Rhizobium sp. SSA_523: one gene and its partner. The protein of the gene in region 1 interacts with the protein of each later gene in a pairwise test. Links are inferred from orthologs where the notes say so. Each region holds a gene or a part of one and is shown on either strand. Other genes may lie near its edges.

Region 1 (7,284 bases):
TAATGTCTAACTGAAATCTATGTAATAATTCTGTCACATTCAACGGCGGTAAGCATAGTCCTAAAAGACTATGAGAATGTATATTATAAAAGCTGCACGTGTCGTCTATCCTGTTGATTTTGCAAGCACCACCCTGTCGCCCTGATACGAATCGAGCCGCAAGGCGAAAAGTCTTTCGCCGGATAAGCGGTTGTCGAGAGATTGTGTCGCGAATCACCTTGATGTCCGGATGTCTCGCTGGCGCCGCAATTTGACGCCGCAATGATCCGGTGATGGTGCCGCCGCACGGGCGCCGAAACGCAATCTGCCCGGGCCTCCTGAGAGAGGTCCGGGCAGATTTCAGGATCAACCTGTCGCCTTGGTGGCGTCAGACGAGACGGCTCTGTTCCAATGCTGCCTCGATGAAGCTTGCGAAGAGCGGATGGGGATCGAGCGGACGGCTCTTCAGTTCCGGGTGATATTGCACGCCGATGAACCAGGGATGGTCCGGATATTCGACCGTCTCCGGCAGCAGCCCGTCCGGCGACATGCCGGAGAAGACCAGGCCACAGCTTTCCAGCCGATCCTTGTACTGGACATTCACCTCGTAGCGATGGCGATGGCGCTCGGAAATATCCGTCGAGCCATAGATATCGGCAATCTTGGTTTCCCGCTTCAGGGCCGCCTTATAGGCTCCGAGCCGCATGGTGCCGCCCAGGTCGCCCGCTGCAGAGCGTTTCTGCAACTCGTTGCCCTTCACCCATTCCGTCATCAGGCCCACGACGGGTTCCTTGGACGGGCCGAACTCCGTCGAGGACGCATCCTCGATGCCGGCCAGATTGCGGGCTGCTTCCAGAACGGCCATCTGCATGCCGAAACAGATGCCGAAATAAGGCACCTTGCGTTCACGCGCGAAACGGGCGGCATTGATCTTGCCCTGCGCGCCGCGCTCGCCGAAGCCGCCGGGAACCAGGATCCCGTGGACCTTTTCGAGATAGGGCGCCGGATCTTCCTTTTCGAAGACTTCGGACTCGATCCATTCCAGCTTGACCTTGACCTGATTGGCGATGCCGCCGTGATGCAGGGCTTCGATCAGCGACTTATAAGCATCCTTCAAGCCGGTATATTTGCCGACAACGGCAATGGTAACCTCGCCTTCCGGCGTGCGGATGCGGTTGCAGACCTCTTCCCAGGCCTCCAGACGCGGCTTGGGCGCCGGTTCGATCCCGAAGGCGGCAAGCACTTCCGAATCGAGCCCTTCCTTGTGGTAAGCCATCGGCACGTCGTAGATATTCGCCACATCCAGAGCCTGGATGACGGCGGAAGGACGCACATTGCAGAACAGCGAGAGCTTGCGGCGCTCCGCTTCCGGTATTTCGCGATCGGCACGGACGAGGAGAATGTCCGGCGCAATACCGAGCGCCTGCAGTTCCTTGACCGAATGCTGGGTCGGCTTCGTCTTGAGTTCGCCCGCCGCCGGAATATAGGGCATCAAAGTCAGGTGAAGATAGACAGCGGCGCCGCGCGGCAATTCGTTGCCAAGCTGGCGGATCGCCTCGACAAAGGGCATGGCCTCGATGTCGCCCACCGTGCCGCCGATCTCGCAGATGACGAAATCATAGTCGTCATTGCCCTCCACGACGAAATCCTTGATCTCGTTCGTGACATGCGGAATGACCTGCACCGTTGCGCCGAGATAGTCTCCGCGCCGTTCCTTGTCGATAATGTTCTTGTAGATGCGGCCGGTGGTGATGTTGTCGGTCTTGGTGGCCGAACGTCCCGTGAAACGCTCGTAATGACCAAGATCGAGATCGGTCTCCGCGCCATCATCGGTCACGAAGACTTCGCCGTGCTGAGTCGGGCTCATGGTGCCCGGGTCAACGTTGAGATAGGGATCGAGCTTACGAAGACGAACCCGGTAACCGCGGGCCTGTAACAAGGCTCCGAGGGCTGCAGCCGCAATTCCTTTACCGAGGGAAGAAACCACGCCGCCAGTGATGAATACATATCGCGCCATGGGAGTCACCGGATACCTTTTCACGAACGATTCCACCAGCCGAAAAATGCCATCGGACGGTAAAAGCTGTTGAAATCTGGACAAAAGAAAACCGGCAGGCTTTGGGCCTGCCGGAGGTTGAGCTTTGACCGGCGCTTATTGGCCGGTGGGTACGGCGGCCGGATCGGCCGGAGCCGCCGGAGCAGTGGCACCGTTTGCCGGTGCCTGACCTGCTGGTGCCTGACCTGTCGGGGCCGGACCCAGTTGGTCCAGAATGCCGTTGCCGCTTCCCTGCTGCGTCGCGGGAATGCGGTCGAGAATATCGGTCGGGCGGGACTCGTAGCGCGACAGAATGCCAAGGGCCAGCGAGGTGATGAAGAACAAGGTCGCCAGAATGGCCGTCGTGCGCGTCAGGGCATTGGCCGTTCCGCGCGCCGACATGAAGCCGGATCCGCCGCCGATACCAAGTCCGCCGCCTTCCGAGCGCTGGATCAGCACCACGCCCACCAGAGCGAGCACGATCATGAGATGAATTACGATCAATACGGTCTGCATATCAGTCCAGTCCTGCGCGCCCAGCCGGCGGCATACATTCGAGATCTGGCCGGCTCTTTACCCGAGCCTGACCAGCATTGAAAGAGGCAAAAACGCAAATGCGCCGCCAGGCATGCTCAGGCGGTCAGCGCTTCATAGGCATTATAGATGGCGAGGAAGTCGGACGCTTTCAAGCTGGCACCACCGACCAGCGCACCGTCGACATTCTCGACCGCCATCAATTCCCGCGCATTGCCGGGCTTGACGGACCCGCCATAGAGGATGCGCATGGTCCGGCCGGCCGCCTGGAAGCGGCTTGCCAGCTCGGCACGCATGAAGGCATGGGCTGCCTCGATATCCTCGACGGTGGGCGTCAGACCCGTGCCGATCGCCCAGACGGGCTCATAGGCGATGACGGTGTCCTCGGCCGTTGCGCCATCCGGCACGGACAGCGCCAGTTGCCGCTTGAGAATGTCGAGCGTCTGGCCGCTCTTGCGTTCCTCGGCCGTCTCGCCGATGCAGATGATCGCCGTCAAATCCGCGGCATGGGCGGCCTGCGCCTTGGCCCGCACGAGATGATCGGTTTCCGCATGATCGCTGCGCCGCTCGGAATGGCCGACGATGACATGCGTGCCGAAGCAATCCGCGATCATGTCGGCGGAGATGTCGCCCGTATGGGCGCCGGCGGCGTTCTGGTGGCAATCCTGGGCGCCGATCATCAGCGGGCTGTCGGTGGAGAGCGCCGTGGCCACGTAAAGCAGGGTTGCCGGCGGGCAGATCAGCGCATCCACTTTCTCGGCCAGAGGCCCATCGACGCCTGCGGCCATGGCCTTGATCTGATCCAGTGCGGCTCGCGTGCCGTTCATCTTCCAGTTTCCCGCAACAAGCGGGCGAACATCGGGCGTCATGTGCGTCTGTATCCTTTCCTGTCCATGCCTTGTCGCGCATAACGATTGCAGGCCTGGAGCAATGTCAGCACGAGTCTAGCACGCTTTATCGTTCGCGCTTTACGCAGCCGCAGGGCGCGGTCAGGTCCGGTCAAACCGCCCCATCCCGGTATCTCCTGCTCGTCTGCCGGCGCCGCGTCCTGCCAATCTGTTTCGGTATTAACCACTAACACGACTAAATAATATGAAAAACCGCGGCCATGGTTCAAAAGCGTGGTTAACGCCCGCGGCGATGCCGTTTGCGGTTGATCCCCCGCCTGTGGAGGCTCGTCCAGAGCCTAAGGGGACGCCAGAAGAAAGTTCAGGATCTCGCGCCAGTCGCTCATCCGGATCGGGGTGCCGTGGCCGCCCGTATTGAACAGGCGCAGCTGAGCCGGATAGTTGCGCGCGCGCATCTTCTCGTAAAGCGCCACCTGGTTCTGTGCCGGATAGACCGAGTCATTGCTGCCATGCGCCAGGAAAACCGGCAGTTTCAGCCGCGCCGCCGGCGTGGTGAGGAAGCCGGGATCCGGCGGGCCGCCCATCATCACCAGTCCCTTGAGATAGCGCACCGCCTCCTTGTCGCGGCTGATGCTCTGGCAGATGAAGCCGCCCATCGAGGCGCAGGCCAGAACCACCGGCCGCCCCTTCGACAATTCGAAGACATGGCGCACCAGGGCCGCAATATCGGCGGCGCCATTGGGATCGAAGGTTTTCACCGAGGGCGCGTAATAGACGCCGCCATTGCGCAAAACGAGATTTTTCAGCCGATTGAAATTGCCGCCGAAGGTGAAGTCGTTGACGCCCAGCCGCCGGTCGCCGCCGCGCCCGTGGATGAAGATGACCGTGAAGCCCGCATCGCGCAGCGGCCCGACCCGTGCCACATCCAGGCGGCTTGCGGCAAGCGCCAGCGTTTCATTGGTCTGGGAGCGGCGGACGCCGGTATCGACATAGGCGGATTTGACGCGCCGTTCCGGCTCCTCGTCGCGGCCGTTGATATCGCGCATCTCCTGATAGTCGATGATCTGGAAGGCGCCGCCGTCGCGGCTCTCGATCACCGCCTGGCGGGAAAACAGCTCGTCCTTGAAAGGGCGGATCGGACCGTCGCGCGCGACAGCCTGACTGGCCGAAACGAGGGCCAGAAGCAGACAGAGGTGCCGCCAGCGAAAATGATCTGTGGACATGCGGCCCATCATTCCGTTACTCCCGGTGCGTCGCCTTGCTTTGCAGGCTTTGGCGGCGCAAATCCCGTCATTGAACTCTGCCACTCTTGTGGCATCGCGAAAAAGCCGGATATCTGGCACACTCGCAACCGATTCGATAGCCGATACGGGCCGCAATCCGATCAGAGCCGGATCCGCGCGCGCCGCACGAGATGCGAACAGAACGGAACCCATGGACGACACAAGCGATCTCTTCGCCCGCATTCCAGCCGAAGGCGCCGAGCCTGCCGCCAAGCCCGCAGCCAAGCCCGCTGCCAAGCCGGCTTTAGGCAAGAAGCTTGCCGATGTCGCGGCGGAGCCCAAGCCTGTGCAGGCCTCCGCCTCTCGTTCCCCCGCGGCTCCTTCCCCCGCGGCTCCTTCCCCTGCGTCGCCTCCCCTTGCGTCTCTTCCGGCGTCTCCCGCTACCGGCGATTCCTACAATGCCTCATCGATCCGCGTTCTCGAAGGGCTGGAACCGGTGCGCATGCGGCCGGGCATGTATATCGGCGGCACGGATGAAAAGGCGCTCCACCACCTGTTTGCGGAAGTCATCGACAATTCGATGGACGAAGCAGTGGCAGGACACGCCAATTTCATCGATGTGCATCTGGATGCCGAGGGCTGCCTGACCGTGACCGATAACGGCCGCGGCATCCCCGTCGAAAACCATCCGCAGGTTCCCGGCAAGTCGACGCTCGAAGTCATCATGACCAAGCTGCATGCCGGCGGCAAGTTCGACGGCAAGGCCTATGAGACCTCCGGCGGCCTGCACGGCGTCGGCGTTTCCGTGGTCAACGCCCTGTCCGATCTGCTGGAGGTCGAGGTCGCGCGCAATCGCAAGCTCTATCGCCAGCGCTTTTCGCGCGGCGTCCCGCAGGGCGGGCTCGAGGAGCTGGGCGAGGTCCATAATCGGCGCGGAACGCGGGTGCGCTTCCACCCCGATCCGCAGATCTTTGGCGAGCATGCGCGCTTCGAACCCGGCCGGATCTTCCGCATGGCGCGCTCCAAGGCCTATCTGTTCGGCGGTGTCGAGATCCGCTGGAGCTGCGACCCGGGCGTCGTACCGGCCGGCGGGGAAATTCCCGAAAAGGCGGTCTTCCACTTCCCCGGCGGACTGAAGGATTATCTGGCCGCGACGCTCGGCAAGGATTTCACCGTCACCCGCGACATCTTCTCCGGCAAGACGGAGAAGACAGGCGGGCATGGTGCGCTGGAATGGGCCGTGACCTGGTATGGCGGCGATCCCCAGATCCATTCCTACTGCAACACGATCCCGACACCGGAAGGTGGCACGCACGAGGCCGGCCTGCGCATCGCGCTGCTGAAGGGGCTGAAGAATTATGCCGAGCTGACACAGAACAAACGGGCCAAGGAAATCACCACCGATGATGTGATGATCTCGGCTGTGGGCATGTTGTCGGTCTTCATCCGCGAGCCGGAATTCGTCGGCCAGACGAAGGACAAGCTGGCAACGGTCGAGGCACAGCGCATCGTCGAAAACGCTCTGCGCGATCCCTTCGATCACTATCTCGCCGGCAACCCCGCCGAAGCGGCCAAGCTTCTGGACTGGGTGATCGAGCGGGCCGAGGAGCGTCTGCGCCGGCGCAAGGAGAAGGAAGTCAACCGCAAGACGGCGGTGCGCAAGCTCCGGCTTCCCGGCAAGCTCGCCGACTGCTCGCAGAACACGGCCGAAGGTGCCGAGCTCTTCATCGTCGAGGGCGATTCGGCCGGCGGATCCGCCAAGCAGGCCCGCAACCGCACCAATCAGGCCATCCTGCCCCTGCGCGGCAAGATCCTCAATGTCGGCAGTGCCAGCCGTGAAAAGCTCTCCGCCAATCAGCAGATTGCCGATCTCGTCCAGGCCCTGGGATGCGGGACCCGGACGAAATATCGGGAAGAGGATCTGCGCTACGAGCGCGTGATCATCATGACCGATGCCGACGTGGATGGCGCGCATATTGCCTCCCTCCTGATCACCTTCTTCTATCAGGAGATGCCGGAGCTCATCCGCGGCGGGCATCTCTTTCTTGCCGTGCCGCCGCTTTACGTCCTCCGGCAGGGGGCAAAAACCGTCTATGCCCGGGACGATCTGCACCGCGCCGAGCTTATGGACACGGTCTTCAAGGGCAAGAAGGTGGAGATCGGCCGCTTCAAAGGCCTCGGCGAAATGATGCCGGCGCAGCTGAAGGAAACCACCATGGATCCGGCGAAGCGCACTTTGCTGAAAGTGGCGATCGACGAGGTGGATTTCGAGGGGACGCGGGAGGCCGTGGACAATCTGATGGGCACCAAGGCCGATGCGCGTTTCCGCTTCATCCAGGAGCGCGCCGCTTTCGCCGACAATCTCGATATCTGACGGCATGCCGGCGACGGCCGGGCGACTGAGGCCTGCTGACCGCCTGAGACGCCGGCACGGTGATTGCGCCGGACGTCTTTCTCCAAACGGCTAGAACTCTATGGCGAGATGGGCCCAGACCGAAAGGAGGCTGATGGCCACAAGCCCCAAGGCCGCGATGCGCAAAGATCTGCGGCGCAGCCGAAGGAGCGACAGTTCGATGGCGAGGTAAGCGAGGCCGAACAGGCCCGAGGCGGCGGCAAAATCTTCCGCGCCCCAGCGGATCTGGTCGGTGAAGACCGGTCCGGCCGC
Region 2 (7,198 bases), 240 kb from region 1 along the record:
GCCATGGCTTGCCGATCTTCATACGCCGCAGGAAGATCACGCCTTCTGGCGAGATCACCTCCTGATGAACTGCTCTGTCTGCGGCGCCTATGGTGAGGGGCATCTGCTCGGCGTGGTAGCGTATCGGAAAGGCTGGATCGAACAGCTCTATGTCTTGCCCACGGCCCAGGGGCGGGGAATCGGATCGGCTCTGCTGGCAGCCGCGAAAGAGGGGCGGGAGAGCCTCGATCTCTGGACATTCCAGGCCAATCAAGCGGCGCGCCGCTTCTATGAAAAGCGCGGCTTTGTGTCCGTGGAAGAGACCGACGGGCAGGGCAATGACGAGGGCGAGCCGGATGTGCGCTATCGCTGGCTGGCGACAGCGTAAACTTGCCTTGCCAAGCCGCTTCATCCATGGCTTCCTCGGGGTACTCACAAGAAAGGGAGGATGCCGATGCCGATTGAAAACTGGCTGGCCTTTGTGGCCGCGTCTGCCGTGATGCTTGCCATTCCCGGTCCGACCATCCTGCTGGTCATCTCCTACGCGCTGTCGCATGGACGCAAGGTCGCGGCGGCAACGGTTGCCGGTGTCGCGCTTGGCGATTTCACCGCCATGACGGCATCCCTGCTCGGGCTCGGCGCGCTGCTTTCGGCCTCGGCCTTTGCGTTCACGGTGCTGAAATGGATCGGCGCCGCCTATCTCGTCTATCTCGGCGTCAAGCTCTGGCGCGCTCCGGTCAGCGCGGCACACGAATCGGAGGCGACGGCGCAGACGCGTGAACCGGCCTCGCGCATTTTCCTGCATACCTATGTGGTGACCGCGCTGAACCCGAAGAGCATCGTCTTCTTCGTCGCCTTCCTGCCGCAGTTCTTCGATCTTGCGCATCCGCTGCCGCTGCAGATGGTCATCATGGAGGCGACATTTCTGGTGCTTGCGACGCTGAACGCGGCTCTCTATGGCCTGCTCGCCTCCATGGCGCGGCAGACGATCGGCCGGCCCGATATTCGCCGCATCGTCAATCGCACCGGCGGCTCGCTGATGATCGGCGCAGGATTGCTGGCCGCCGGTTATCGCCGCGCCACCGGATGATTGCCTGTTGATCACGCTGCTTTGGGGCAGGCAGAATCGCGAACGATCTGCTAAGGCAGGGGCAGAGAGGCGTGCAGCCCTCGTCATTCCAGTCGCATGTGAGGTTGAGTGCAGTGCAGGTAGGCATCGATATGGGAACTGTGTCCGGCGGGCAGCCGGCCAAGCTCGATATCGAGGAGCTTCTGGCCACCCGTCTCCTGGTCCAGGGCAATTCGGGCTCCGGAAAATCGCATTTGCTGCGGCGCCTTCTGGAGCAGTCGGCCCAATGGGTCCAGCAGGTGATCATCGATCCCGAAGGCGATTTCGTCACGCTTGCGGATAAATACGGCCATGTGGTCGTCGATGGCGAGCGCTCGGAGGCCGAACTGATCGGGATCGCAACCCGCATCCGCCAGCACCGGGTGTCCTGCGTCCTGTCGCTGGAGGGGCTGGATCTGGAAGAGCAGATGCGCGCCGCCGGCATCTTCCTGAACGGCCTGTTCGATGCGGATCGCGAATATTGGTTCCCGGTTCTGGTCGTGGTCGACGAGGCGCAGATGTTTGCACCCTCTGTTGGCGGCGATGTTTCGGAAGAGGCCCGCAAATTGTCGCTCGGCGCCATGACCAATCTGATGTGCCGCGGGCGAAAGCGCGGGCTGGCGGGCGTCATTGCCACGCAGCGCCTGGCAAAGCTTGCCAAGAACGTCGCGGCGGAAGCCTCCAACTTCCTGATGGGCCGCACCTTTCTCGATATCGACATGGCGCGCGCCGCCGATCTGCTTGGCATGGACCGCCGCCAGGCGGAAATGTTCCGCGATTTGAAGCGCGGCAATTTCGTGGCGCTAGGCCCGGCCCTGTCGCGTCGTCCGCTGCCGATCGTCATTGGCCATGTGGAGACCTCGGCACGCTCGTCCTCGCCCAAGCTGATGCCGCTGCCGGATGCGCCGCAGGATGTCGAGGATCTGATCTTCACGCCCGATCCGGAGGAGTTCACCCGGCCAATCGTGCGCCGCGCCCCGCCGGCACCGCGCCCGACGACCGATATCCTGGCGGAACTGTCGCGCTCGACGCCTGCCATGAGCGTTGCTCCGCAGGAGACGAGCCGTCCCCAGCAGCCGGAGCTTTCGCCGGAGGAGCGGGAGGAGCGCGTCTCGGCCGTTCTCTCCGAGATCATCGACGATCCCCAGGCGGCCTATCGCACCGATGCCGTGCTCTATCAGGATTTCCTGGTGCGCGCCCGCATGCGCCGTATCCCGGGCCAGCCTATGTCCATGCCGGAATTTCGCCGGCGCGTCGCGATTTCGCGGGCAGGGGTGGACGAGGATACGGCCGCATCCCCGGGCTGGCAGACGGCGCTGGATCTTTCCGGCCGTGTCTCGGACGACCTGCAGGGCGTGTTCCTGCTGATGGCGAAGGCCGCCCTGACCGGCGAGCCGTGCCCTTCGGACATGCGCATCGCCAAAGCCTATGGCACGCATTCGACCCGGCGCGCCCGCCGGCTTCTCGGCTACTTCGAGGAGCAGAACCTGATCGTCGTGCATTTGGATTTTTCCGGCAAGCGCATCGTCGCCTTTCCCGATCTTGACGTGCAGACGGCGCCGGGTGCCGCCGATGCAACCGATGACGAGCCGGTGCGGCTGGATCGGTTCGCGGCGGAGTGATTGCCAATCGGCTGCGGCTGCGGCTGCGGCTTCGGCTTTCACCCGCGCCCCTTGGGCACCATCTCCCCGCAGGAAGAGGTGCGCCGAGCAGGGCGAAGGACGCGTCTGCCGCTCACGCCGCCCTTTCTTCCCAGACCTTGACCAGTTCGACGATCGCTTTGACCGAGGTCTCCATGTCCTGAACGCCCACCCATTCCAGCGGTGAGTGATAGGCATGGCCGCCGGTGAAGATATTGGGGCAGGGCAGGCCCATGAAGGACAGGCGCGACCCGTCGGTGCCACCGCGAACGCTGGTGATCTTCGGCTCGAGGCCGATGCGCCGCGTCGCCTCGATGAGGTTTTCCATCACCTCGGGGTGGCGGTCGAGCACGATCTTCATGTTGCGATACTGCTGCTTGACCGTGAAGGTGTGGCTGGAGCCGGGATAGGCCTTCAGCGCATCCGCGGCGATCGACTTCAACAGCTCTTCTTTCTCGATCAGACCTTCTTCAGTGAAATCGCGGATGATGAAGTTGAGCTCGGCGCTCTCCATGGCGCCGCTGATGCCGACCGGATGGATGAAGCCCTGCATCCCCTCCGTCGTTTCCGGCGCCTTGTCCTTCGGCAGGCGCGCAATGATATCGGCGGCGATCTTGATGGCATTCTCCATCTTGTCCTTGGCCGTGCCGGGATGGATCGCGACGCCCTTGATGGCGATCGTCACGCCATCGGCGGAGAAGGTCTCGTTCTCGATTTCGCCGATGGTCGAACCGTCAAGCGTATAGCCGAAGGCTGCACCCAGCTTCTTCAGGTCGACCTTGTCTGCGCCGCGGCCGATTTCCTCATCCGTGGTGAAGAGGATCTTCACCGGTCCGTGGGCAATGTCCGGATGGCTGACGAGATACTGCGCCGCCGTCATGATCTCCGCCACGCCCGCCTTGTCGTCGGCTCCGAGCAGGGTCGTGCCGTCCGTCGTCACGATGTCGTGGCCGAGCTGGTTCTTGAGTTCGGGATGTTCTTCAACGCGGATCACCCGGCTTTCGTCGCCGATAAGCCGGATATCGCCGCCTTGATAATTGCGCACGATCTGCGGCTTGACGCCGGTGCCGGAAAAGTCCGGCGCCGTATCCATATGCGAGCAGAAGCAGATGGCCGGCACGGGTTTGGCACTCGTGGCCGGAATGGTAGCATAGACATTGCCGTGCTCGTCCAGGTGAGCATCCTGCAGGCCGAGCTCCTTCAACTCCTGCTCCAGGATACGTCCGAGGGTCTTCTGCTTTTCCGTCGATGGCTGGGCAGAGGAGGTGGGATCCGACTGCGTGTCGATGACGACATAGCGGAGGAAGCGGTCGAGAACGGTATCGGCGGGAAGAGACATGAGCAAGGATCCGATTCTGCTGGAAGGCTGCGGCGATCTTAGCCTGCTGCGCGCAGAACGGAAGCGGTTCGATGGGAACCGCGCCGGAGCGAGCGCCGGCGCGGTCGGATTGAAGGATTGGCCTGCTCACTCGGCAGGTTTTTCCAGTTCCAGCTTGTTCGCCTCCGGCTTCTCGACCTGCGGCCGGTCGTTGCGGGTCGCCCAGAGCGAGCCGAGAATGCCGGCGGCAAGAATGCCGAGCGTCACCGTCAGCGAGACCACAGGCGGGATCTTGGCCAGTCCCAGCATATCGGCAAGGAAGATCTTCGAGCCGATGAAGATGAGGACGACCGACAGCGCATATTTCAGGTAGGCGAAGCGGTGAATGAGCGCCGAGAGGGCGAAATACAGCGCACGCAGCCCGAGGATGGCGAAGATGTTGGAGGTGTAGACGATATAGGGGTCGGTGGTGATGGCGAAGATGGCGGGGATCGAATCGACGGCGAAGATGACGTCGGCCAGTTCCACCATGACCAGCGCGAGGAAGAGCGGCGTGATGAAGGTCTTCAGCCGGCCGGTCGTCCCGTCCGTTTCCCGCACGATGAAATGATCGCCGCGCAGGCCATCCGTTACCGGCAGTTTGCGGCGCAGGAATTTCAGGACCGGATTGGAGGCGACATCATATTCCTGGTCGGCGGTCAGCAGCATCTTGATGCCGGTGATGATCAGGAAGGCGGCAAAGATATACAGAACCCAGTTGTAGTTTTCAACGATCGCGGCGCCCGCGGCAATCATGATGCCGCGCAGCACGATCACGCCCAGGATACCCCAGAGAAGCACCCGGTGCTGGTAGATGCGCGGAATGGAGAAGTAGGAGAAGATCATCGCGATGACGAAGATATTGTCCATCGCGAGGCTTTTTTCGACCACGAAGCCGGTCAGATATTCAAGCCCGGCCTGTTCGCCGCTCTGGAACCAGATCCAGCCGCCGAAGGCGAGGCCCAATGCAATGTAGAAGCCGGAAAGCGCAAAACTTTCCTTGATTCCTATTTCACGGCTGTTCTTGTGGAGAACGCCGAGGTCGAGGGCAAGAAGGAAGAGGACGACGGCAATGAAGGTCAGCCACATCCAGAGTGGCTTGCCGAGCAGATCGACAAAGAGAAAGTCCATGACGGGGTCTTCCGATGCCGGATCCAGGTTGACTGGGAAAAGCACCGACATCACGGTCGATCCGGCGATACACGTCAGAGGGGCCCGGTGCTGGGTCATGAGGTGGGAGGCGGAATTTCCGCTTTCAAGAGCCACATGAACAAAATTTAATGATGGCGCCGGTGGATAAGGCGGTGCGACCGGCCAGCCCTGCGATAGTTGCCCGCGATAGTGACCCGCGATAGTGGAAACACCCGGCTGTTGTTGACAATTCGATGACTTCCCCCTAAAGACCGCGCCAACGCCGGGTGGTAACGCCCGGTGTTTCATTTGACATGTCCCGTGGTTGTCTCCGGACGCTCCGTGAGAAACCTGTCAGAGAGGCCGGCAACGGCCACTCTTAGGAGGGCGTGTTTCCTTGATCCGGTCTGGCAACAGACCGGTGCAAACCTATGAAGGGAAATACGATGAGCAAGCGCGCGTCGTCCAAGTACAAAATCGATCGCCGAATGGGCGAAAACATCTGGGGCCGTCCGAAGTCCCCGGTCAACCGTCGTGAATACGGCCCCGGCCAGCACGGCCAGCGCCGCAAGGGCAAGCTGTCCGACTTCGGTGTTCAGCTGCGCGCCAAGCAGAAGCTGAAGGGCTATTACGGCGATATCCGCGAGAAGCAGTTCCGCGCGATCTATGACGAGGCCAACCGTCGCAAGGGCGATACCGGCGAAAACCTGATCGGCCTGCTCGAGTCGCGCCTGGACGCCATCGTCTATCGCGCCAAGTTCGTGCCGACTGTCTGGGCTGCCCGTCAGTTCGTCAACCACGGCCACGTGACCGTCAACGGCGTTCGCGTCAATATCGGTTCGTACCGCTGCAAAGCTGGCGACGTGATCGAAGTGCGTCAGAAGTCCAAGCAGCTCGTCACCGTTCTGGAAGCGGTTCAGCTCGCCGAGCGTGACGTTCCCGATTACATCGACGCCGATCACAACAAGATGGTCGCAACCTTCGTTCGCGTGCCCACGCTGTCCGACGTTCCTTATCCGGTCATCATGGAACCGAACCTGGTCGTCGAATTCTATTCGCGTTGATCGGTTTCGGCCAATCGACCCAAGCACAGAAAAGGCGGCTTTCGAGCCGCCTTTTTCTTGTCTGAAGATCGTCTCGCCGGTGCCGGCCGCCTCAGCTCGAGGCGGCCTTGCGCTTGGGTTCGCTCACCGGCATGGGCGATACGGAGGCGGTTGCGGGATCGGTCGATTGCGCGGTCGCCACCGGCGCTTCCTTCGGTCCTTCTCCCATCCGGTTCCAGGCATCCAGGCCGGCGATCTTGTAGGCTTCGGCAAGCGTCGGATAGTTGAACGTATTTTCCACGAAATATTCGACCGTGCCTTTCAGGTTCAGGACGGCCTGACCGATATGCACGAGCTCGGTCGCGCCCTCGCCGACGATATGGACGCCGAGAAGCCGCCGGGTCTTCAGCGAGAAGATCATCTTCAGGAGCCCGGTATCGAGGCCCATGATATGGCCACGTGAGGTCTCGCGGAAATGCGCGATGCCTGTCTCGTAGGGGATGCCGCGCTGGATGACCTCTTCTTCGGAAAGCCCGCAGGTGGAGATCTCCGGCACGGCATAGATGCCATAGGGGAAATATTGCGGCGGCTCGCTGGCCGGCGCACCCACGGCATGCCGGGCGGCAATGCGGCCCTGCTCCATTGAAGTGGAGGCAAGGCTCGGAAAGCCCACCACGTCGCCAGCCGCGTAGATATGCGGCACATCGGTCTGGAAGGTCTCCGGATCGACTTTCAGGCGCCCGCGGCTATCGGCCTGCAGGCCGGCGGCGGAAAGGTTCAAGGTGTCGGTGGCACCGACGCGCCCGGCGGCAAAAAGCACCATCTCGGCCTGCAGTGTCCGGCCGCTCTTCAGCGTCACGCGGCACTTGCCGTGATCGGGTTCCCGCTGCACGGCCTCGACGGTCTGCCCGAAGATCAGCTTCATATTGCGGTCGCGCAG

Evidence for each region. The genes of interacting proteins can lie anywhere in the genome.
Region 2: the proteins of tpiA (region 1) and pepT interact in binary tests that used the Escherichia coli proteins (3 or more experiments, as listed by UniProt). The link is inferred for Rhizobium sp. SSA_523 from one-to-one orthologs.

Annotation. Positions count from the first base shown.
Region 1 is NZ_CP129382.1:973,084-980,367, forward strand. Bases 1,533-4,462 are described here. They hold tpiA (triose-phosphate isomerase), read right to left. Parts: upstream 3,418-4,462; coding sequence 2,647-3,417; downstream 1,533-2,646. Other genes in these bases: pyrG (CTP synthase), read right to left, coding at 1,533-1,996; secG (preprotein translocase subunit SecG), read right to left, coding at 2,132-2,530; QTJ18_RS13115 (alpha/beta hydrolase), read right to left, coding at 3,735-4,462. In the rest of the region: more of pyrG, read right to left, coding at 368-1,532; more of QTJ18_RS13115, read right to left, coding at 4,463-4,619; parE (DNA topoisomerase IV subunit B), read left to right, coding at 4,831-6,993; QTJ18_RS13125 (hypothetical protein), read right to left, coding at 7,084-7,284. UniProt on the Escherichia coli protein: Involved in the gluconeogenesis. Catalyzes stereospecifically the conversion of dihydroxyacetone phosphate (DHAP) to D-glyceraldehyde-3-phosphate (G3P).
Region 2 is NZ_CP129382.1:728,716-735,913, forward strand. Bases 1,945-4,788 are described here. They hold pepT (peptidase T), read right to left. Parts: upstream 4,067-4,788; coding sequence 2,822-4,066; downstream 1,945-2,821. Other genes in these bases: QTJ18_RS11800 (helicase HerA domain-containing protein), read left to right, coding at 1,945-2,709; QTJ18_RS11810 (TerC family protein), read right to left, coding at 4,193-4,788. Also shown: QTJ18_RS11790 (GNAT family N-acetyltransferase), read left to right, coding at 1-367; QTJ18_RS11795 (LysE family translocator), read left to right, coding at 434-1,069; more of QTJ18_RS11800, read left to right, coding at 1,183-1,944; more of QTJ18_RS11810, read right to left, coding at 4,789-5,215; rpsD (30S ribosomal protein S4), read left to right, coding at 5,662-6,279; sthA (Si-specific NAD(P)(+) transhydrogenase), read right to left, coding at 6,371-7,198. UniProt on the Escherichia coli protein: Cleaves the N-terminal amino acid of tripeptides.